DNA from 2 places in the Crenobacter cavernae genome. Region 1 is predicted to be linked to the other one. Evidence: riboswitches for the same ligand, from Rfam matches in the RefSeq annotation. Region 1 holds a riboswitch; the other holds the start of a gene.
What was found. A riboswitch is a leader RNA that binds a small molecule or an ion and turns the genes downstream of it on or off. The one in region 1 is predicted to bind glycine.
Positions count from the first base shown of each region.

Region 2: it holds a riboswitch for glycine, as region 1 does, so the genes downstream of both, gcvT (glycine cleavage system aminomethyltransferase GcvT) here and gcvH (glycine cleavage system protein GcvH) in region 1, are expected to answer to the same signal.

Region 1 covers NZ_CP031337.1:1,769,058-1,780,437, reverse strand. Annotated here, with positions in the region: gene betA (choline dehydrogenase) at 1-583, shown strand, start outside; gene DWG20_RS08610 (amino acid permease) at 747-2,144, opposite strand; glycine riboswitch at 2,522-2,610, opposite strand; glycine riboswitch at 2,994-3,082, shown strand; gene gcvH (glycine cleavage system protein GcvH) at 3,331-3,711, shown strand; gene gcvP (aminomethyl-transferring glycine dehydrogenase) at 3,727-6,597, shown strand; gene glyA (serine hydroxymethyltransferase) at 6,678-7,931, shown strand; gene DWG20_RS08590 (L-serine ammonia-lyase) at 7,951-9,330, shown strand; gene gcvT (glycine cleavage system aminomethyltransferase GcvT) at 9,341-10,450, shown strand; gene lipA (lipoyl synthase) at 10,498-11,380, shown strand, end outside.
Region 2 covers NZ_CP031337.1:1,968,122-1,979,501, forward strand. Annotated here, with positions in the region: gene DWG20_RS09580 (protein-glutamate methylesterase/protein-glutamine glutaminase) at 1-983, shown strand, start outside; gene cheD (chemoreceptor glutamine deamidase CheD) at 995-1,594, shown strand; gene fdxA (ferredoxin FdxA) at 1,744-2,073, opposite strand; gene gluQRS (tRNA glutamyl-Q(34) synthetase GluQRS) at 2,143-3,060, shown strand; glycine riboswitch at 3,179-3,281, shown strand; glycine riboswitch at 3,296-3,399, shown strand; gene gcvT (glycine cleavage system aminomethyltransferase GcvT) at 3,431-4,522, shown strand; gene gcvH (glycine cleavage system protein GcvH) at 4,591-4,977, shown strand; gene gcvP (aminomethyl-transferring glycine dehydrogenase) at 5,042-7,897, shown strand; gene DWG20_RS09615 (gamma-aminobutyraldehyde dehydrogenase) at 7,991-9,424, opposite strand; gene DWG20_RS09620 (ABC transporter permease) at 9,445-10,245, opposite strand; gene DWG20_RS09625 (ABC transporter permease) at 10,235-11,179, opposite strand; gene DWG20_RS09630 (ABC transporter ATP-binding protein) at 11,182-11,380, opposite strand, start outside.

The DNA.
Region 1 (11,380 bases):
TGGCGACAAGCCGTTCAAGGGCCACGGCTTCATGGTGCTGACCGGGCCGAACAAGCCCAAGAGCCGCGGCCACGTGCGCGCGCTGTCGGCCGACCCCTACGTCCATCCCGAGATCCGCTTCAACTATCTAGAGAGCGAGGAGGATCGCGAGGGCTTCCGCCGCTGTGTGCGGCTGACGCGCGAGATCATCGGCCAGCCGGCGATGGACCGCTACCGCGGCGTCGAGCTGGCGCCGGGGCCTCAGGTTCAGACCGACGACGAGATCGACGCCTTCGTGCGCGCCAACATGGAAAGCACCATGCACCCGTGCGGCTCGTGCCGCATGGGCGAGGACGACATGGCGGTGGTCGATTCGGAACTGCGCGTACGCGGCATAGCCGGGCTGCGCGTGATCGACTCGTCGGTGTTCCCGACCGAGCCGAACGGCAACCTGAACGCGCCGACCATCATGTTGGCCGAGCGCGCCGCCGACCTGGTGCGCGGCAGGCCGCCGCTGCTGCCGTCCGACGCGCCGGTCGGCCTGGCCGCGAACTGGGAGACGCAGCAGCGCAGCCACTCGCCCCGGCGCAAGGTCGCGGCCTGAGGCCGCGAGATGGCCGGGCGCAAGCCCGGCTTTTTTGCGTCCGGCCCCGACCCCAATGGCGCCGGCGCGGCCTCGGCCAACGTCGAGGCTCGAACGCCCGGCCACGAAAAAGCCCCGCCTGAACGGCGGGGCTGCGTGTTGCATGTGTGAAGATGGGAGCGACTCAGCGGCTCTCGGTCTGCAGGCGCGGCTCGGCCGTCTTGCGGTGCATGCCCGTGCCGTAGTAGACCGCGATCAGCAGTACGAGCCAGCCCGGGCCGACGATCAGCGCGACGCGGGTGTCCGGGAAGTAGGTCATCACGCCGATCACAAGCGCGAGGAAGGCCAGCGCGATATACGAGCCGTACGGGAAGAGAGGCATCTTGCTCGGCAGCTCGGCCAGCTCGGCGGCGCTCAGCGTCTTGCGGAAGTTCATCTGCGCCAACAGGATGACCGCCCAGGTCCAGATCGCGCCGAAGGTCGCGATGGCGGTGAACCAGGTGAACACCTCTTCCGGCGCGACGTAGTTGAGCGCGACGCCGATCAAGAGCAGCACGCACGACACCAGCACCGCGGCGTTCGGCACGCCGTTTTTGCCGAGCTTCGCGAACAGCGGATGCGCCTGAGACTGTTCGGACAGATTGAACAGCATGCGGCCGGTGCTGAAGATGCCGCTGTTGCACGACGACAGCGCCGCGGTCAGCACGACGAAGTTGATCAGGCCGGCGGCGGCCGGGATGCCCATCTTCTCGAAGGTCATCACGAACGGGCTGCCCTTGGCGCCGATCTCGTTCCACGGATAGATCGACAGGATCACGAACAGCGCGCCGATATAGAAAATCAAAATCCGCCAGAATACCGAGTCGACCGCGCGCGCGAGCGTTTTCTTCGGGTTCTTCGCTTCGCCGGCGGTCAGGCCGATCATCTCTACGCCCAGATAGGCGAACATCACCATCGGCAGCGCCATCAGCACGCCTTCGAAGCCCTTGGGCATGAAGCCGCCGTGGCTGAACAGGTTGGCGATGCCCAGCGCTTGCCCGTCGTTGGCGAGTCCGAAGAAGATCATCCCGCCGCCCGACACGATCATCAGCACGATGGTGACGATCTTGATCAGCGCGAACCAGAACTCGAACTCACCGTAGGCCTTGACCGCGATGAAGTTGACCGAGCCCATGATCACCAGCGCCGACAGCGCCCAGATCCACGGCGGCACGTCCGGGTACCACATCCCCATATAGACGCCGACCGCGGTGATCTCGGCCATGCAGGTGACGATCCACATGAACCAGTAGGTCCAGCCGGTCAGATAGCCGGTCAGCGGGCCAATATAGTCCTTAGCGTAGCGGCTGAACGAGCCGGCGACCGGGTTATGGATCGCCATCTCGCCGAGCGCGCGCATGATCAGGAAGATGGCGAAGCCGCCGAGCGCGTACGAGATCATGATCGCCGGGCCGGCGAGCTTGATCGCCTTGGCCGAGCCGAGGAACAGGCCGACGCCGATCGCGGCGCCGAGCGCCATCAGGTTGATGTGCCTCTCTTCGAGGCCGCGGTGTAAGGTTTCTTGTTGCGGTGTTTGCTGCATGATTTCTCCCACCCCGGGGCAGCCCTCTGTCGGGGACGCTGTCGGGGGCTTTCTCCAGAAGATGCACGGACCGGACCGCCGGATGAGCGGGCCGGATGAAAGGTCGGGTGGCCTTGTGGGCCGGCGCGACCTGATGGAGTGCGCTAGCGTGACGTGTTCATGGCAAGACTCCTCAGACGGGGGCGAGACGCCGCCGGACGGCGGCCGAGACCGGCCGGGTTCCTGCAGTCGGTCGACGGCAGGCCCTGGCCGATGCGCATGCCCCCTCTGTCCGTTTGCCTGAGAGATTGACGGCGCCGACTCTCGTCGGCGCCTTTCCTTCGGCGAGGCCTACGGGTTGTGCGACGACGTCCCGCGGCCTACTCTCCAGAGTGCCCATCAACGCAACGGTCCTTTTGCCTGAGAGTTTCTGGGGCGATACCCCTTCGGCGCCGCCATTCAAGGCGATCTCTCCCGCTGCGTTCGCTAGGCTGATCGCACTCTAGGAAGCGACGTGCGTTCGCGTCAATCGGCGCCGGCACCGTCTTTATTTTGTGCTTCGCAGCAAAAACAAGCGTTTCAAAATCCAGTTTCCCACGCCGCGACTGAATATTTTCTCGTCATCACCGTTATTGCACCGCAATAGCCGTTTTCAAACACGCGGGTTCCCCCTTGTCTTTTCGCCGAATCATTATGTCGCCCTTTTTTCACACCCCGCCGAAATCCCCGCCTGACGGGCGTTTCCGTCCCCGGTAAAACCCTTAATCATTTACCCTCTGCGCGATTTTTATATTTCTTTCGGGCCCCGATTTTTTACGACTTGGCCGGTTGACATTCAAAAACCGATTAATTAAATTGCCAATCAGCTTATGTGACGCAGCGGGAGAGATCGCCTTGAATGGCGGCGCCGAAGGGGTATCGCCCCAGAAACTCTCAGGCAAAAGGACTGCCGCGTCGACGAGCTCTCTGGAGAGAAGGCACCGAGGCCGTCCATCGTGGACACGCCAGGCCCGGTCGCCTCGCCGAAGGAAGGCGATGGGTCTCACCCCGTCACCGTAATCTCTCAGGCAAACGGACAGAGGGGGCGCCAACCGACGTCAAGTCAAGTGCGCGCCCGCGTTCCGGATGCCCTTCCCCGCATTCGCCCGCTCCGTCTTCTTGACCGTGACGTCGGATTCATCCGCACTTCACCCGTCAGGAGAGAGACATGAGCGACATCAAATTCACCGAATCCCACGAATGGCTGCGCAGCGAGGCTGACGGCACCGCGACCGTCGGCATCACCGGCTTCGCGCAGGAACAGCTCGGCGACATCGTATTCGTGCAGCTGCCGAAGGTCGGCGAGCGTTTCGCCGCCGGCGACGAGGCGGCGACGATCGAATCGGTGAAGGCCGCCGGCGAGATCAAGATCCCGGTCGCCGGCACCATCGTCGAGGTGAACGCCGCGCTCGAAGGCGAGCCGTCTCTCGTCAACGACGCACCGCTTTCTGACGGCTGGTTCTTCAAGGTCAAGCTCGACGACGCAGAGGAGCTTGCCGGTCTCCTGACCGAAACCGCCTACCAGCAACTGGTCGGCGACCTCGCCTGATCCCGGGAGACCGCCATGAGCCAGCAACCCTACGCCGCACTGACCGAGCGCGAACTGTTCCAGCGCCGCCACATCGGCCCCGATACAAGCGAAAAAGAAGCGATGTTGGCCGAGCTTGACGTCGCGTCGGTCGACGAACTGATGAACCAGGTCGTGCCAGCAAGCATCCGCCTCGCCAAGCCGCTCGACCTGCCGGAAGGCTGCACCGAAGCCGAGGCGCTGACGCGCCTGGCCAAGATCGCCGGGCGCAACAAGGTGTTCAAGTCCTTCATCGGCATGGGCTACTACGATACCCACACGCCGCCGGTGATCCTGCGCAACGTGTTCGAAAACCCGGCGTGGTACACCGCGTACACGCCGTACCAGCCGGAGATCTCGCAGGGCCGGCTCGAGGCGCTGCTGAACTTCCAGACCATGGTCACCGACCTGACCGGCCTTCAGATCGCCAACGCGTCGATGCTCGACGAGGCGACCGCCGCGGCCGAGGCGATGACCTTCTGCCAGCGCCTGTCCAAGTCGAAGAGCAAGGTGTTCTTCGTCGCGCGCGACTGTCACCCGCAGACCATAGAAGTCATCCGCACCCGCGCCGAACCGCTGGGCATCGAGGTCGTCGTCGGCGACCCGCGCCGCGACCTCGCCGGCTTCGAAGCCTTCGGCGTGCTGCTCCAGTATCCGGGCTCGCACGGCGACCTGATCGACTACCGCTCCGTCACCGAGACCGCGCACGCCAACGGCGCGCTGGTCGTCGTCGCCGCCGACCTGCTGGCGCTGACGCTGTTGACCCCGCCGGGCGAATTCGGCGCCGACGTCGCGGTCGGCACCACGCAACGCTTCGGCGTGCCGATAGGCTTCGGCGGCCCGCACGCCGGTTACTTCGCGACGCGCGACGAGTTCAAGCGCACGATGCCGGGTCGCCTCGTCGGCGTATCGGTCGACAGCCATGGAAGACAAGCACTGCGCCTGGCGATGCAGACGCGCGAGCAGCACATCCGCCGCGAAAAGGCGACCAGCAACATCTGCACGGCGCAGGCCTTGCTCGCGATCATCGCCGGCCTCTACGCCGCCTACCACGGGCCGGAAGGGCTGAAGACGATCGCGCGCCGCGTGCACCGGCTGACCGCGACCTTGGCCGAGGGCCTGCGCCGCCTCGGCTTCAGCGTGCCGACCGAATCCTTCTTCGACACCGTCACCGTCGACACCGGCAAGCACACCGCGGTGCTGCACTCGCTCGCGCGTGCGCACTCTATCAACCTGCGCCAGGTCGACGGCACCCGCGTCGGCGTCTCTTTTGACGAGACGACCACCGCCGACGACGTGCAGGCGCTGTGGTCGATCTTCGCGATGGGCAATACGACGCCGTCGTTTGCCGAGGTCGAGGCGAGCGTGTCCGACGCGATTCCCGCGCAACTCGCGCGCAGCGGCGACTTCCTGACCCACCCGGTGTTCCATCTCTACCGCTCGGAAACCGAGATGCTGCGCTACCTGCGCCGTCTCGCAGACAAGGACCTCGCGCTCGATAGGACGATGATCCCGCTCGGTTCGTGCACGATGAAGCTGAACGCGACGACCGAGATGATCCCGGTGACCTGGCCCGAGTTCGGCAGGCTGCACCCGTTCGCGCCGCTCGAGCAGACCGCCGGCTATCGCGAACTGACGCGTGAACTCGAGGCGATGCTGTGCGCGGTGACCGGCTACGACGCGGTGTCGCTGCAGCCTAACGCCGGTTCGCAGGGCGAATACGCCGGCCTGCTCGCGATCCGCGCCTACCACGCCAGCCGCGGCGAGTCGCAGCGCGACGTCTGCCTGATCCCGTCGTCGGCGCACGGCACCAACCCGGCTTCCGCGCAGATGGTGAACATGAAGGTGGTCGTCGTCGCTTGCGACGACGCCGGTAACGTCGACGTCGAAGACCTCAAGGCCAAGGCCGAGCAGCACAGCGACAGGCTCGCCGCGATCATGATCACCTACCCGTCGACGCACGGCGTGTTCGAGGAGCGCGTGCGCGAGGTGTGCGACGTGGTCCACGCGCACGGCGGCCAGGTCTACATCGACGGCGCCAACATGAACGCGCTGGTGGGCCTCGCCCAACCCGGCCAGTTCGGCGGCGACGTGTCGCACCTGAACCTGCACAAGACCTTCTGCATCCCGCACGGCGGCGGCGGCCCGGGCGTCGGCCCGATCGGCGTGAAGTCGCATTTGGCGCCGTTCCTGCCCGGCCACAAGGCCGGCGAGTTGTCCGGCGGCGGCGCGGTGTCGGCCGCGCCGTTCGGCAGCGCGAGCATCCTGCCGATCACCTGGACCTATATCACGCTGATGGGCGCTCAAGGGCTCAAGCGCGCGACCGAGACGGCGATCCTCAACGCCAACTACATCGCCGCCAAGCTCGCGCCGCACTACCCGATCCTCTATAGCGGGCCTAACGGCCGCGTCGCGCACGAGTGCATCGTCGACCTCAGGCCAATCAAGGACGCGACCGGCATCTCCGGCGAGGATGTTGCCAAGCGGCTGATCGACTTCGGCTTCCACGCGCCGACGATGTCGTTCCCGGTCGCCGGCACCCTGATGATCGAACCGACCGAGTCGGAATCGAAGGTCGAGATCGACCGCTTCATCGAGGCGATGGTGACGATCCGCGACGAGATCCGCGCGATCGAACAGGGAGCGCTCGATAGAGACGACAACCCGCTGAAACACGCGCCGCATACCGCGGCCGCGCTGGTAGGCGAGTGGGGCCATTCCTATTCGAGAGAGCAGGCGGTGTTCCCGCGCGGGCTCGAGCGCGACCACGGCACCAAGTACTGGCCGCCGGTAGGCCGCGTCGACAACGTCTACGGCGACAGGAATCTTGTCTGCAGCTGCCCGCCGCTGTCGGCCTACGAAGACTGAAAACGCGCCAGGCTCGGCCAACCTTTTACCATCCCCAAGGTTGGCCGAGCCCGGGCCGCATCCCCACAAAGGAGAGAAGAATGTTCAATAAAGACATGCAGATCGCCGGTTTCGACGACGCGCTGTGGCAGGCGATGGAAGGCGAACGCCTGCGCCAGGAAGACCACATCGAGCTGATCGCGTCGGAAAACTACGCGAGCCCGCGCGTGATCCAGGCGCAGGGTTCGGTGCTGACCAACAAGTACGCCGAGGGCTACCCGAGCAAGCGCTACTACGGCGGCTGCGAACATGTAGACGTGGTAGAGCAGCTCGCTATAGACCGCGCCAAGCAACTGTTCGGCGCCGACTACGCGAACGTGCAGCCTCATTCCGGAAGCCAGGCCAACGCCGCCGTCTACATGGCGCTGATCCAGCCGCACGACGTGGTGCTCGGCATGAGCCTCGCGCACGGCGGCCACCTGACCCACGGCGCGTCGGTCAACTTCTCGGGCAAGATTTATAAAGCGGTCCAGTACGGCATCGACAAGGCCGGCCTGATCGACTACGAAGAGGTCGAAAAACTCGCGCTCGAACACCAGCCGAAGCTGATCGTCGCCGGCTTCTCGGCCTATTCGCGTGTGATCGACTGGGCGCGCTTCCGCGCGATCGCCGACAAGGTCGGCGCCTACCTGCTCGTCGACATGGCGCACGTCGCCGGCCTCGTCGCCGCGGGCCTCTACCCTAACCCGCTGCCGTTCGCCGACGTGGTGACCACCACCACGCACAAGACGCTGCGCGGCCCGCGCGGCGGCCTGATCCTCGCGAAGTCCAACCCCGAGATCGAGAAGAAGCTGAACTCTATCGTCTTCCCAGGCATCCAGGGCGGCCCGCTGATGCACGTGATCGCCGCCAAGGCCGTCGCGTTCCAGGAGGCGCTGCAGCCCGGGTTCAAGGCGTACCAGCAGCAGGTGATCGCCAACGCGCGCGCGATGGCGGCGGTATTTCTCGAGCGCGGTTATGACATCGTGTCGGGCGGCACCGACAACCACCTGTTCCTGCTGTCGCTGATCCGCCAGGGGCTTACCGGCAAGGCGGCCGACGCCGCGCTCGGCGCCGCGCACATCACCGTCAACAAGAACGCGGTGCCTGACGACCCGCAATCGCCGTTCGTGACGAGCGGCATCCGCATCGGCACGCCGGCGGCGACCACGCGCGGCTTCAAGGAACCGGAAGTGCGCGCGATCGCCGGCTGGATCTGCGACATCCTCGCCGATATAGAAAATCCGGAAGTCATCGCGCGGGTGCGCCGCCAGGTCGCCGAGCTGTGCGCGGCCTTCCCAGTGTACGGCAAGTAAACGTAAGGAGGCGCGCATCATGGCCATCAGCGTATTTGATTTGTTCAAGATCGGGATCGGGCCGTCGAGCTCGCATACCGTCGGGCCGATGCGCGCCGCCGCGCGCTTCGCGCGAGGGTTGGCCGAGCACGGCCTGCTCGAGAAAACGGCCGCGGTGAAGTCCGAGCTGTTCGGCTCGCTCGGCGCGACCGGGCGCGGCCACGGCTCCGACGTCGCGGTGCTCTTGGGGCTGGAGGGCGAGGAGCCGGACACGGTAGACACCGACAGCGTCGAACCAAGAGTCGCGGCGATCCGCGCGGCCGGCGAGATGAAGCTGCTCGGCAGACATCGCATCGTGTTCAGGGAAAAGGAACACCTGATCCTCTACCGCCGCGAGACGCTGCCCTTTCACCCTAACGGCATGCGCTTCACCGCGCTCGACGCGGACGGCGAGGAGTTGGCGAGCAAGGTCTACTACTCGGTAGGCGGCGGTTTCGTCGTCAACGAGGAGGCGGCCGGCGCCGACCGCATCGTGCCCGATTCGACTTCTCTGCCCTACCCGTTCAAGTCGGGCAAGGCGCTGCTCGAACAGTGCGAGCAGCACGGGCTGTCGATCAGCCAGCTGATGCTCGAAAACGAGAAGGTGTGGCGCACCGAAGCCGAGATCCGCGCCGGGCTGCTCGCGATCTGGGACGTGATGCAGGCCTGCGTGCGCCGTGGTTCCGAGCGCGAGGGCATCATGCCGGGCGGCCTGAAGGTCAAGCGCCGGGCGGCCGAGCTGTATAGAAAGTTATCCAGCCAGCCCGAAGCCGCGCTGCGCGACCCGCTGACCATCCTCGACTGGATCAGCTTCTACGCGCTCGCGGTCAACGAGGAGAACGCCACCGGCGGCCGCGTCGTCACCGCGCCGACCAACGGCGCGGCCGGCATCATCCCGGCGGTGCTGCACTACTACACCCGCTTCGTCCCGACCGCCAACGACGATGGCGTGGTGCGCTTCCTGCTTACCGCCGCCGCGATCGGCATCCTGTACAAGGAGAACGCGTCGATCTCGGGCGCCGAGGTCGGCTGCCAGGGCGAGGTCGGCGTCGCGTGCTCGATGGCGGCCGGCGCGCTGGCCGAGGTGCTCGGCGGCAGCGTTCGCCAGGCAGAGAACGCTGCCGAGATCGGCATGGAACACAACCTCGGCCTGACCTGCGACCCGGTAGGGGGACTCGTCCAGGTGCCGTGCATCGAGCGCAACGCGATGGCGTCGGTAAAAGCCGTGAACGCCGCGCGCATGGCCTTGAAGGGCGACGGCAGCCACTTCATCTCGCTCGACAAGGTGATCCGCACCATGCGCGACACCGGCGCCGACATGAAGACCAAGTACAAGGAAACCTCGCGCGGCGGCCTCGCCGTCAACGTGATCGAATGCTAAAGGACAAACAATGAACGCACCGCTGAACCACACCCCGCTCTACGACCTGCACGTGGAGCTTGGCGCCAAGATGGTCCCGTTCGCCGGCTACGCGATGCCGGTACAGTATCCGCTAGGGATTTTGAAGGAACACCAGCACACCCGTCTGCAGGCCGGCCTGTTCGACGTGTCGCACATGGGCCAGGTCAAGCTGATCGGCCCTGATGCCGCGGCGGCTCTGGAAACCCTGGTCCCGGTAGACATCCAGGACCTGCCTACAGGCATGCAGCGCTACGCGCTGTTCACCGACGAGAACGGCGCCATCCTCGACGACCTGATGGTGTCGAACTTCGGCGATTGCCTGTACGTCGTCGTCAACGCCGCGTGCAAGGAGCAGGACATCGCCCATATGAAAAAGCACCTCGGCTGCGAGGTAGTGGAGCTCTCCGACCGCGCGCTGCTGGCGCTGCAGGGCCCTTCCGCCGCTGCGGTGCTGGCGCGGCTGTCGCCGGCGGTGGCCGAGCTGAAATTCATGCAGAACGCACAGCTCGAACTGGCCGGCGTGCTGTGCTACGTCAGCCGCTCGGGCTACACCGGCGAAGACGGCTACGAGATCTCGGTGCCGGCCGACAAGGCCGAACAGCTGGCCCGGCTGCTGTTGGCCGAGCCGGAAGTCGAGGCGATCGGCCTCGGCGCGCGCGACTCGCTGCGCCTCGAAGCCGGGCTGTGCCTGTACGGCCACGACATCGACAAGGCGACGACGCCGATCGAGGGCAGCCTCTTGTGGGCGATCTCTAAGAACCGCCGCCCCGGCGGCGAGCGCGAAGGCGGCTACCCGGGCGCCGACGTGGTCGCGCGCCAGATCGCCGACGGCGTCGAGAAGAAACGCGTCGGCTTCGTCGTCAAGGACAAGGTGCCGGTGCGCGAAGGCGCCGAGATCACCGACGAAAACGGCAACGTGATCGGCAAGGTCACCAGCGGCGGCTTCGGCCCGAGCTTCGCAGGCCCGGTCGGCATGGGCTACGTCGGTATCGAGCATGCGGCGGCCGGCACCGCGCTGTTCGCGATCGTGCGCGGCAAGCCGATTTCTATCGAGGTCGCCAAGACCCCGTTCGTGCCGCAGCGCTACTACAGGGGCTAAAAGACATGGCCGACGTCGCAGTCAAGCCCGCGAAACTGGAGGCCCCGATGAAAACAGGTGTCAAGCTGTCGGCCGCCGAGAAGGTCGCGCGCATCCCGGTGAAGATCGCGCCGACCGAGCGCAGCGAAATGCTGCGCAAACCGGAGTGGATCCGCGCCGCGTTTCCCGGCAGCAAGGAAGTATTGGAACTGAAGAAGACGCTGCGCGAGCACCAGCTCGTCACCGTCTGCGAGGAGGCGAGCTGCCCGAACTTGGGCGAGTGCTTCAGCCACGGCACCGCGACCTTCATGATCATGGGCGACATCTGCACGCGCCGTTGCCCGTTCTGCGACGTCGGCCACGGCCGGCCTAACCCGCTCGACGCCGACGAGCCGCAAAGGTTGGCCGAGACCATCGCCGCGATGAAGCTGAAGTACGTGGTGATCACGTCGGTAGACAGGGACGACCTGCGCGACGGCGGCGCGGCGCACTTCGCCGCCTGTATCGCCGAAACGCGGCGCTTGAGCCCGAACATCAAGGTCGAGACGCTGGTGCCCGATTTCCGCGGCAGGATGGCGATCGCGCTCGAGACCTTGGCCGAGGTGCCGCCCGACGTGTTCAACCACAACCTCGAGACAGTGCCGCGCCTGTACCGCGAGGCGCGCCCGGGTTCCGACTACGCGCATTCGCTCGCCCTCTTGGAAGCGTTCAAGGCCGAACGGCCGGATGTGCCTACCAAGTCGGGGCTGATGCTGGGCCTCGGGGAAACCAACGACGAGATCGTAGACGTGATGCGCGACTTGAGAGTCCACCAGGTAGACATGCTGACGCTAGGCCAGTACCTGCAGCCGAGCCGCCACCACCTGCCGGTCAAGCGCTTTGTCACGCCTTCTGAGTTCGCGTCCCTGCGCGAGACGGCGCTGGCGATGGGTTTTTCCCAGGTCGCCGCCG
Region 2 (11,380 bases), 200 kb from region 1:
ACGCCGACCCCGGCATGAAGGTCGTCGCGACCGCGGCCGACCCGCTGATCGCGCGCGAGCGCATCCGCGAAACGAGCCCGGACGTGATCACGCTCGACGTCGAGATGCCGCGCATGGACGGCCTCGAGTTCCTGCGCCGCCTGATGCGGCTCAAGCCGACACCGGTGTTGATGATCTCGTCGCTGACGCAGAGCGGTTCAGACACCACTTTCAAGGCGCTGGAGTTCGGCGCGGTCGACTTCCTCGCCAAGCCGACGGTCGACATCGCGCGTGCGATGAACGATTACGCCGACGAGATCCGCGACAAGATCCGTGCGGTGGCGGCGGCCCGCCTCGCCGAACCGCGCCGCTTCGCGCCGCGCACGCCGCCGGCCGTGTCCGTGAATAGCGGGGCCTTGCGCCAGGATCGCCTGATCTGCATCGGCGCGTCGACCGGCGGCACCGAGGCCTTGAAGGCGCTGCTCGAGGCCCTGCCGGCCGGTATGCCGCCGATCCTGGTCGTCCAGCACATGCCCGAAGGCTTTACCCACAGCTTCGCGCAGCGGCTCGACGGCGCCTGTACGCTTGCCGTCAAGGAGGCCGAGGACGGCGAGCCGCTGCGTGGCGGCACCGTCTACATCGCGCCGGGGCATTCGCACCTGCGCGTCAAAAAGCTCGCGTCGGGCCTCGTCACCGCGCTCGAGCGGACCGAGCCGGTCAACCGCCATCGGCCCGCGGTCGACGTGCTGTTCCGCTCGGCAGCCGAGCTGCCGCCGGGGCGCGTACTCGGCGTGATCCTGACCGGCATGGGACGCGACGGCGCGCAGGGCATGCGCTGCCTGAAGGAGGCCGGCGCATACAACCTTGCGCAGGACGAGGCAAGTTGCGTGGTGTACGGCATGCCGAAGGAAGCGGTCGCCGCCGGCGGTGTCGACGAGATCCTGCCGCTCGAGCGCATCGCGCCGCGCCTGGTCGATTGCCTGCGCGTTTCGCGCGGCACTTGAAGGGGCTTGCAATGAGCGCGCTTTCGGCTGGCCACCCCTATTTCGAACGTCACTTCCAGCGCCAGGCGGTCAAGCTTCTGCCCGGGGAGTATCTGGCGACGCGTCCCGGCGTGCTGTTGGTGACGGTGCTCGGTTCCTGCGTCGCGGCGTGCCTGCGCGACCCGGTGTCCGGCGTGTCAGGCATGAACCACTTCATGCTGCCCGACACCTCGGGACGCGAAGGCAATGCACTGATGTTGGCGCGCTTCGGCGTGCACGCGATGGCGTTGCTGATCAACGACATGCTCAAGCTCGGCGCCGAGCGGCAGCGGATCGAGGCCAAGGTGTTCGGCGCCGGTGCGGTGCTCGAAGGGATGGACAAGTTGAACGTCGGCGAACTCAACGCCCGTTTCGTGTGCGACTATCTCGCGCGCGAGCAGATCCCCGTTGTCGCCGAGGATCTCTTGGGCGACAGCGCGCGCAAGGTCTACTTCTTCTCGAGCAACGGCAAGGTGATGGTCAAGCGCATCCTGCCGGACAAGCTGCCCGGCGTGGTGGCCGAAGAGGTGCGCTATCACCGTACGCTCGGCGGCGGAGACGCGGGAGGGGAAGTGGAGCTGTTCGTCGTCTAGCCCCGGCTGGGAAGAGGCCTCCGGGGCGAGATTCCGCGGTCGGGGCCGCGAGTGGCGGCTTAGGCGGCGGGACGCCGCGCAGCGCCGGCCGGCGTCGGCCCTATGTCCTCGCGCGAAGCGCGATCACCGATGGTGACCGCCGGAACGAATCAAGCATCCTTTTCCAGGTATTGCAGCTTGTCTTTCACCGAGATCCAGTCTTCGTGATCGGGCAGCGGGTCTTTCCGCGTCACGATCACCGGCCAGATCTTGGCGAGGTCGGCGTTCAGCGCGATGAACGCCTGTTGGTCGGCCGGCACGTCTTCCTCGGCGAAAATCGCCTCGGCCGGGCATTCGGCGACGCACAGCGTGCAGTCGATGCACTCGTCCGGGTGGATCACCAGGAAGTTCGGCCCCTCATAGAAGCAGTCCACCGGGCAGACCTCGACGCAATCGGTGTATTTGCACTTGATGCAGGCTTCGGTTACAACGTAGGCCATTGCTTCTGTCCTCTTTACTTTCAGAATGATCGACGCCACTGCTCGGCATTCTAGCCAAGCTTCTCTCGTATGTTCTTCAGTCTAGACAAGGCATCTTGTCCCGCCCATCGCTACCGCGGCCGTTTCGCCCCCAGCCCGACCGGGCTGTTGCACGCCGGATCGCTGACCACCGCCGTCGGCAGCTACCTCGAGGCGCGCGGGCGCGGCGGCGAGTGGCTGCTCAGGATGGAGGATCTCGACCCGCCGCGCGAGACGCCCGGCGCGGCAGCGTCCATCCTGCATACGCTGGAGGCGTTCGGTTTCGAGTGGGACGGCGAAGTTGAATACCAGAGCCGCCGTCATCATTACTACCGCGATGCGCTCGATGCGCTCATTGCCGCGGGCAGCGCCTACCCTTGCGCCTGCACGCGCAAGCAGCTGGCCGAAATCGCCCGGCGAGGTGTCGAGGGTTTCGTCTATGCCGGCACCTGCCGGCCCGGCCTGCCGGCGGGCGGCAAGGCGCGCGCCTGGCGGCTGAGGGTGCCCTGCGGCGAGGTCGCTTTCACGGATGCCTTGCAGGGCGAGATCCGCCAGGACGTCGCGAGCGACGTCGGCGACTTCGTGCTGCTGCGCGCCGACGGTTTCTGGGCCTACCAGCTTGCGGTCGTCGTCGACGATGCGTTGCAGGGCGTCACCCACGTGGTGCGCGGCGCCGATTTGCTGGTGTCGACGCCGCGCCAGATCGTGCTGCAGCGCACACTCGATGTGCCTACGCCCGCCTACTGCCACCTGCCGGTGATGGTCAACGCCGCCGGCGAGAAGCTCTCGAAGCAGACGCTCGCGCCGGCGATAACCGCGGACCACGCCGCCGCCGAATTGCGCCAGGCGCTCGCCCGCCTCAAGCACGCGCCGCCCGCCGGCTGCGCAACGTTGGCCGAGCTCTGGGACTGGGCGCGCGCGAACTGGGACCTGGCGCGCGTCGGCGCCGGGCCGGTGACCGTTGCCTGAAGGTCCGAAGCCTTGGCCAAGGTCGGGACTTAAGGTTCCCCCTCTAGGGCTTACCCTTGGAAAGGCTCGCCGCTGGTTTTCCAGCCTTGCCAAGCGTCGCGGCCGCCGTCGATAATCGCAGCATCATGCAGGAGAGAGCAGCGGTCTTCCCCAGACTCCCGCTGCCGCCGAAGGCGCAAGCGCACCCGCAATCGCTCAGGCAAAAGGACTGCATGTGTCGGGCAGGCGTCGCTTGCCCATCAACTCTGGAGAGCGGCGCTTCGAGCGCCCACCGAAGGGGCTAACGGCACCGTTATAAACGGTCCGGAAAATCTCAGGTGACGGGACAGAGGGGTGTGTTTTTCAGGTTTTGAACACCTCGAGGACACCCATGACCGTCGCCATCCAACGCACTCCCCTCAACGCCACCCACCGCGAATTTTCCGCCAAGATGGTCGATTTCGCCGGCTGGGACATGCCCATCCACTACGGCTCGCAGCTGAAAGAGCACGAAGCGGTGCGCGCCGACGCGGGGATGTTCGACGTCTCGCACATGGTCGTGCTCGACATCACAGGCTCCGACGCCGAACCCTGGCTGCGTCATCTCTTGGCTAACGACGTCGCCCGCCTCAGGGAAGCCAACAAGGCGCTCTATTCGGCCATGCTCAACGAGCAGGGCGGCGTCATCGACGACCTGATCACCTACCGCACCGCCTGGGGCTTCCGCATGGTGGTCAACGCCGCCACCCGCGACAAGGACCTCGCGTGGATGCAGCAGCAATCCGAAGGCCGCGACGTCGTGCTCACCGTGCGCGACGAACTCGCGATGATCGCGGTGCAGGGCCCGAATGCCATTTCCAAGGCGCTGTCGGTGCTGCCGCCCGACTGGGCCGACGCGGTGACCGCGCTCAAGCCGTTTTCGGCGCTGCCGTTCGGCGACTGGTTCGTCGCGCGCACCGGCTATACCGGTGAAGACGGCCTCGAAGTCATGCTGCCGGCCGCAGACGCACCGGCCTTCTTTAAAAGGTTGGCCGAGGCCGGCGTCGTGCCGTGCGGACTTGGCGCACGCGACACGCTGCGCCTGGAGGCCGGCATGAACCTCTACGGCCACGATATGGACGAGACCGTCAGCCCGCTGCAAGCCGGCATGGGCTGGACCGTCGCGTGGGCGCCCGAAGAGCGCGACTTCATCGGCCGCAAGGCGCTCGAAGCAGAGAAGGCCGCCGGCATCGCGATGAAGCAGGTCGGCCTGGTGCTCGAGGGCAAGGGCGTGCTGCGCGAAGGCATGAAGGTCGCAACCGAAGCGGGCGACGGCGTGATCACCAGCGGCACCTTCTCGCCGACGCTGAAATTCTCGGTCGCGATCGCCCGCGTGCCGGCCGCCACGGCCGACGCCGCACAGGTCGACATCCGCGGCCAGCTCGTCGGCGCGCGCGTGGTGAAACTGCCCTTCGTGCGCAACGGCAAACGCGTATTCGAATAAAATAGCCCATGCTGGGCGACTGCCGCCCCCGCGTGGGACACCGAATTGAATCGACAGGAGAACAACTCATGAGCCAAATCCCGGCCGACCTCAAATACGTAGCCAGCCACGAGTGGCTGCGCCTGGAAGCCGACGGCACCGTGACCGTAGGCATCACCGACCACGCCCAGGAACTGCTGGGCGACGTGGTGTTCGTCGAACTGCCGCAGGCCGGCAGGACCTACGCCGAAGGCGAACAGGCCGGCGTCGTCGAGTCGGTGAAGGCCGCGTCCGACGTGTATGCGCCGATCGCCGGCGAAATCGTCGAAGTGAATGCCGCGCTCGAGGCCAACCCGGAGCTGGCCAACAGCGACCCGTACGGTGAAGCCTGGTTCTTCAAGGTCAAGCCGAGCGACGCCGCCGACCTCGACGGTCTGATGACCGCCGACGCGTACGCGCAAGAAGTCGGCGCCTAAGTCAGCCGTATCAGCCCTGCCATGTGCAGGGCTTTTTTGTCCCGCGAAAAACGGTAGAAGAATCATGTCGCTCACCCAACTGTTCAACCGCAACGAATTCGTCTCCCGCCACATCGGCATCGACGCCGCCGACACCCGCGCGATGTTGGCCGAGCTTAACGTCGCGTCGATGGCCGAACTGATCGACCAGACCGTCCCCGCCGACATCCGCTTCGGCAAGAAGCTCGCGCTGCCGGACGCCGTGCCGGAAGCCGAGGCGCTCGCGAGCCTCAAGGCCGTCGCGAGCAAGAACACCGTCAACAAGTCGTTCATCGGCCTCGGCTACTACCCGACGCTGACGCCGACCGTCATCCTGCGCAACGTGCTCGAGAACCCGGGCTGGTACACCGCGTACACGCCGTACCAGGCCGAGATCGCGCAGGGCCGCCTCGAGGCGCTCTTGAACTACCAGCAGATGGTGACCGACTTCACCGGGCTGGAGCTGGCGAACGCGTCGCTGCTCGACGAGGCGACCGCCGCCGCCGAGGGCATGGCGCTCGCGCGCCGCGTGTCCAAGGTGAAGGGCAATGTCTTCTTCGTCGATGAGCGCGTGCTGCCGCAGACGCTCGACGTGCTCAAGACCCGCGCCGAATACTTCGGCTACGAACTCGTGCAGGGCCACCCGGAAGAAGCCGGCAACGGCGACTACTTCGGCGCGCTGTTCCAGTACCCGGGCGAAACCGGCGAGCTGATCGACCTGACCCCGCACATCGGGGCGGTGAAGGCGAAGGGCGGCATCGCCGTCGTCGCTGCCGACCTGATGGCGCTGGCGCTGGTGAAGTCGCCCGGCGAGCTGGGCGCCGACGTCGCCGTCGGCAACACGCAGCGCTTCGGCGTGCCGATGGGCTTCGGCGGCCCGCACGCCGCCTACTTCGCCTTCCGCGACGACATGAAACGCGCCGCGCCGGGCCGCATCATCGGCGTGTCGGTCGACACCCGCGGCAAGCCGGCGCTGCGCATGGCGCTGCAGACGCGCGAACAGCACATCCGCCGCGAGAAGGCCAACTCCAACATCTGTACCTCGCAGGTTCTGCTGGCCAACATCGCCGGCTTCTACACCGTCTACCACGGCCAGGAAGGCATCAAGCGCATCGCGACGCGCATCCACCGCCTCGCCGCGATCTTCGCGCACGCGGTGCAGGCCGCCGGCTTCAAGCTGGTGGCGACGCGCTTCTTCGACACCGTGCAGGTCAAGCTCGGCGCCAAGGCCGACAAGGTGTACGCCGACGCGCTCGCGGCCGGCTACAACCTGCGCCGCGTCGACGGCAGCGTGCTCGGCGTCGCCTTCCACGAGGCCGCCAGCGTCGAAGACCTTTCCCGCCTCATCGAGCTCTTCACCGGCCGCTCGGCCAACGTCGACGCGCTCGACGCCGAGACGCAGGACGCGATCCCCGCGTCGCTGCGCCGCGAGACCGCCTACCTGACGCACTCGGTGTTCAACACGCACCACAGCGAGCACGAGATGCTGCGGTATCTGAAACAGCTCGAGAACAAGGACCTCGCGCTGAACCACTCGATGATCTCGCTCGGCAGCTGCACGATGAAGCTGAACGCCACCTCCGAGATGATCCCGATCACCTGGCCGGAATTCTCCGAGATCCACCCGTTCGCGCCGCGCGACCAGGTTGCCGGTTACCTCGAGATGATCGAAGGCCTGGCCGAGCAACTGAAGGCGATCACCGGCTTCGACGCGATCTCGATGCAGCCGAACTCGGGCGCGCAGGGCGAGTACGCCGGTCTGATGGCGATCCGCCGCTACCACGCCGCGCGCGGCCAGGGTCAGCGCGACATCTGCCTGATTCCGCGCTCGGCGCACGGCACCAACCCGGCGACCGCGCAGATGATGGGCATGAAGGTGGTCGTCGTCGACTGCGACGAGAACGGCAACATCGACGTCGAGGACCTGAAGGAAAAGACCGAGGCGCACGCCGACGATCTGGCCGCGCTGATGCTGACCTACCCGTCGACGCACGGCGTGTTCGAGGAAGCGGTGCGCGAGATCTGCGAACTGGTGCACGGCCACGGCGGCCAGGTCTACATGGACGGCGCGAACCTGAACGCGCAGGTCGGCCTGACCCGTCCGGCCGACATCGGCGCCGACGTCAGCCACATGAACCTGCACAAGACCTTCTGCATCCCGCACGGCGGCGGCGGCCCGGGCATGGGCCCGATCGGGCTCAAATCCCATTTGGCGCCGTTCATGGCCAACCACGTCGTGTTCGACGTGCCGGGCTCGCAGCCCGGCCAGGGCGCGGTGTCGGCCGCACCGTTCGGCTCGGCGTCCATCCTGCCGATCTCATACATGTACATCGCGATGATGGGTGCCGACGGCATGAAGGAGGCGACCGAAGCGGCCTTGCTCAACGCCAACTACGTCACCAAGAAGCTGTCGGACCACTACCCGGTGCTCTATACGGGCAAGAACGGCCGCGTCGCGCACGAGTGCATCATCGACCTCAGGCCGCTGAAGGCGGAGTCCGGCGTCACCGAGGTCGACATCGCCAAGCGCCTGATGGACTACGGCTTCCACGCGCCGACGATGAGCTTCCCGGTCGCAGGCACCTTGATGATCGAGCCGACCGAGTCCGAATCGAAGATGGAGCTCGACCGCTTCATCGCCGCGATGATCGCGATCCGCGAAGAGGTGCGTAAGGTGCAGGACGGCGTGTGGCCGGCGGACAACAACCCGCTGAGGAACGCGCCGCACAGCAAGGCCGATATCGCCGGCGATTGGGACCGCCCGTACAGCCGCGACGAAGCTTTGTTCCCGCTGCCCTACGTGTTCGACAACAAGTTCTGGCCGTCGGTGAACCGCATCGACGACGTGTACGGCGACCGCAACCTCGTGTGCAGCTGCCCGGGCACCGACGCTTACGTGTAAGCCTAGTCCGAGCTTGCCAAGCAGACGGCGCCCCGCGGGGCGCCGTTTTTTTGTCTCTCGACGTTGGCCGAGCCGGCCTTGGCGATGAAAGCGTCAACCGTGCTTGATCATCACGTGGCGCGCGACGGTGTAGTCCTCGAGCCCGTACAGAGACAGGTCCTTGCCGTAGCCCGACTGCTTGAGGCCGCCGTGCGGCATCTCGGACACCAGCATGAAGTGCGTGTTGACCCAGGTGCAGCCGTACTGTAGCCGCGCGGCGGCATCCATCGCGCGGCCGATGTCGGAGGTCCACACGCTGGACGCGAGGCCGTAGTCCGAGTCGTTGGCCCACGCGACGACATCGTCTTCGTCGCCGAATCGCGTCACGCTGACCACCGGGCCGAACACCTCGCGCCTTACGACCTCGTCGTGCTGGTGCGCGCCGGCGAGCACCGTCGGCGCAAAGAAGAAGCCGGGGCCGGACAGCGGCGCGCCGCCGGCGACCGCCTCGATATGCGGCTGCGCGACGGCGCGTTCGACGAAGCCGGCGACGCGCGCGCGATGTTCGTCGCTGACCAGCGGCCCCATCTCGACGTCCTCGTCGTGCTGCGCGCCGACCTTGATCTTCGATACCGCCGACGCGAGGTCGGCGACGAAACGGTCGTAGATCTTGCTGTGCGCGTACACGCGGCAGGCGGCGGTGCAGTCCTGGCCGGCATTGTAGTAGCCGAAGGCGCGGATGGCCTCGATCACGGCCGCAAGGTCGGCGTCGTCGTAGACGATCACCGGTGCCTTGCCGCCGAGTTCCAGGTGGGTGCGCTTCATCGTCGCGACCGCCGCCTCGATCACCTTGCGCCCGGTCGCCGGGCTGCCGGTGATCGAGAGCATCCGCACGCGCACGTCGTTGATCAAGGGTTGGCCGACGCTCTCGCCGCGCCCGACGACGACGTTGACCACGCCCCTGGGAAAGAGCTCGGCCAACCATTCGCCAAGCAGCAGCGTCGTCAATGGCGTGATTTCCGACGGCTTGATCACGACGGTGTTGCCGGCGGCGAGCGCCGGCGCGAGCTTCCACGCGGCCATCATCAAGGGGTAGTTCCACGGCGCGATAGCCGCGACGACGCCGATCGCGTCGCGGCGGATCAGGCTGGTGTGGCCGGCGAGGTATTCACCGGCGGCCGAACCGGGCAGGCAGCGGCAGGCGCCGGCGAAGTAGCGGAACACGTCGGCGATGGCGGGGATCTCGTCGGCCAGCGCCGCCGCGTACGGCTTGCCGCAGTTCTTCGCCTCGAGCTCGGCCAACCTTTCGCCGTTGGCCTCGATGCGGTCGGCCAGCTGCAACAGCCGCGCGGCGCGGTCCTTCGGCGGCGTCGCGCGCCAGGCGTCGAACGCGGCGTCGGCGGCGGCGACCGCGGCGGACAGCTGCGCGGCGCTCGCTTCGTTGAGCTCGGCCAAGGTCGCGCCGGTCGCCGGGTCGAGCACCGGGTAGGCGTCGCCGTCGCCGGCGACGAGGTGGCCATCGATCAACATCGCGTTCGGCAGTTTCATGGTTCTCTCCGTGGGGGCGGCTATTTCTCGTCGCCGGTCTCGCGCGTCAGGCGCCACGCGGCGAGGATGGGCAGGGCGGTCATGAGCATCACCATCAGCGCGACGACGTTGGTGACCGGCACGTCGCGCGGCCGGCCGAGCTGGTTCAACAGCCAGATCGGCAGCGTCTTCTCGTGGCCGGCGGTGAAGGTGGTGACGATGATCTCGTCGAAGGACAGCGCGAATGCGAGCATGCCGCCGGCCAAGAGCGCGGTCGCGAGGTTGGGCAGCACGACCAGAAGCAGCGTCTGCCAGCCGTCGGCGCCGAGGTCCATCGACGCCTCGAGCTGCGAATGCGGCAGACGCCTTAAGCGCGCGATCACGTTGTTGTAGACGATGACGACGCAGAAGGTCGCGTGGCCGGTGACGATGGTCCAGAAGTTGGGGTTGACCTCGGCCAACCTGAACGCCGACAACAGCGCGATGCCGGTGATGATGCCGGGCAGCGCGATCGGCAGGATCAAGAGCAGCGTGATCGAGTCCTTGCCGGGGAAGGATTTCCGGTACAAGGCGCCGGCCGCCATGCTGCCGAGCAGGAGCGCGACGAGGGTCGCGACCGCCGCGACGCGCGCCGACAGCGCCAGCGCGTCGAACACGTCGTCGCGCGCGGCGGCCTCGGCGAACCAGGCGAGCGTGAAGCCCTGCAAGGGGAAAGAGAACGCGCTCCGTTCGGTGTTGAATGCGTAGAGCAGGATCACGACGATAGGAAAGTGCAGGAAGGCGAGCCCGGCGTAGGCGGCGATCCGCAAGGTCCACGGTGCGCGGTCGCTGTCAGAGCGCATCGAAGGCTCCCAGCCGGCGCGCGATCGCCAGATACACCGCGATCAGCACGATGGGCACGACGGTGAACGCGGCGGCGAGCGGAATGTTGCCGACCGTGCCCTGCATCGTATAGACCATGGTGCCGATGAAGAGGCCGGACGGACCGATGATCTGCGGGATGATGTAGTCGCCTAGCGTCAGCGAGAAGGTGAAGATCGAGCCGGCGACGACGCCGGGAAAGGCCATCGGCAGGATCACGAGGCGGAAGGTCTGCAGCGGCGTCGCGCCGAGGTCGGCCGACGCGGCGATCAGGCTGGCCGGTACGCGTTCGAGCGCCGCCTGGATAGGCAGGATCATGAACGGCAGCCAGATATAGGTGAACACCAGGAAGCGGCCGGAGTGCGACGTGGCAAGCGTGCTGCCGCCGACGTAGGGCAGCGTCAGCAAAGCCTCTACAAAACCGGCGAGCCCAAGCCGTTCGACGAACCACCACGCGATGCCGCCCTTGGCGAGCACCACCGTCCACGCGTAGACCTTGACGAGATAGCTCGCCCACATCGGCAGCATCACCGCGATATAGAAGAAGGCCTTCTCGGCGCCGCGCGCGTAGCGCGCCATGTAGTAGGCGATCGGAAAGGCGATGAAGGCGGAAGCGATCGTCACCGCCGCCGCCATCGCGAGCGTTCTCAGTACGATGTCGAGGTTGGCCGCATCGACGAGATGGCGGTAGTTGGCGAAGGTGACGTCGCGCGTCACCGCCATCGTGAAGTCGTCGAAGGTGTAGACGCTCTGGATCAGTAAGGTCGCGAGCGAACCGAGGTAGACGATGCCGAACCACGCGAGCGGCGGCGCGAGCAGCAAGAGGAGAAGCAACGTGTCGTGCCGGTAGAGCAGCGTGGAGACGCGCCGCGCCGCGCTTTGAGGGTTGGCCGAGCTTGTCTGTAGTGTCGCCATCGCTAACGTTCCAGCCAGTGGATCGCCGACGCGGGCCACGACAGCGTGACCGCCTCGCCCGGTTCGGCGCGAGCCGGGCCATCGTCGGCGGGCAGCAGCGCGGTCAGCCGCGTGCCGTCTTCGACCTCGACCTCGAAACGCTGCTGCGCGCCGAGGAACTGAACGTCGATCAGCGTGCCGGCGACGAGGATCTGTCCTTCG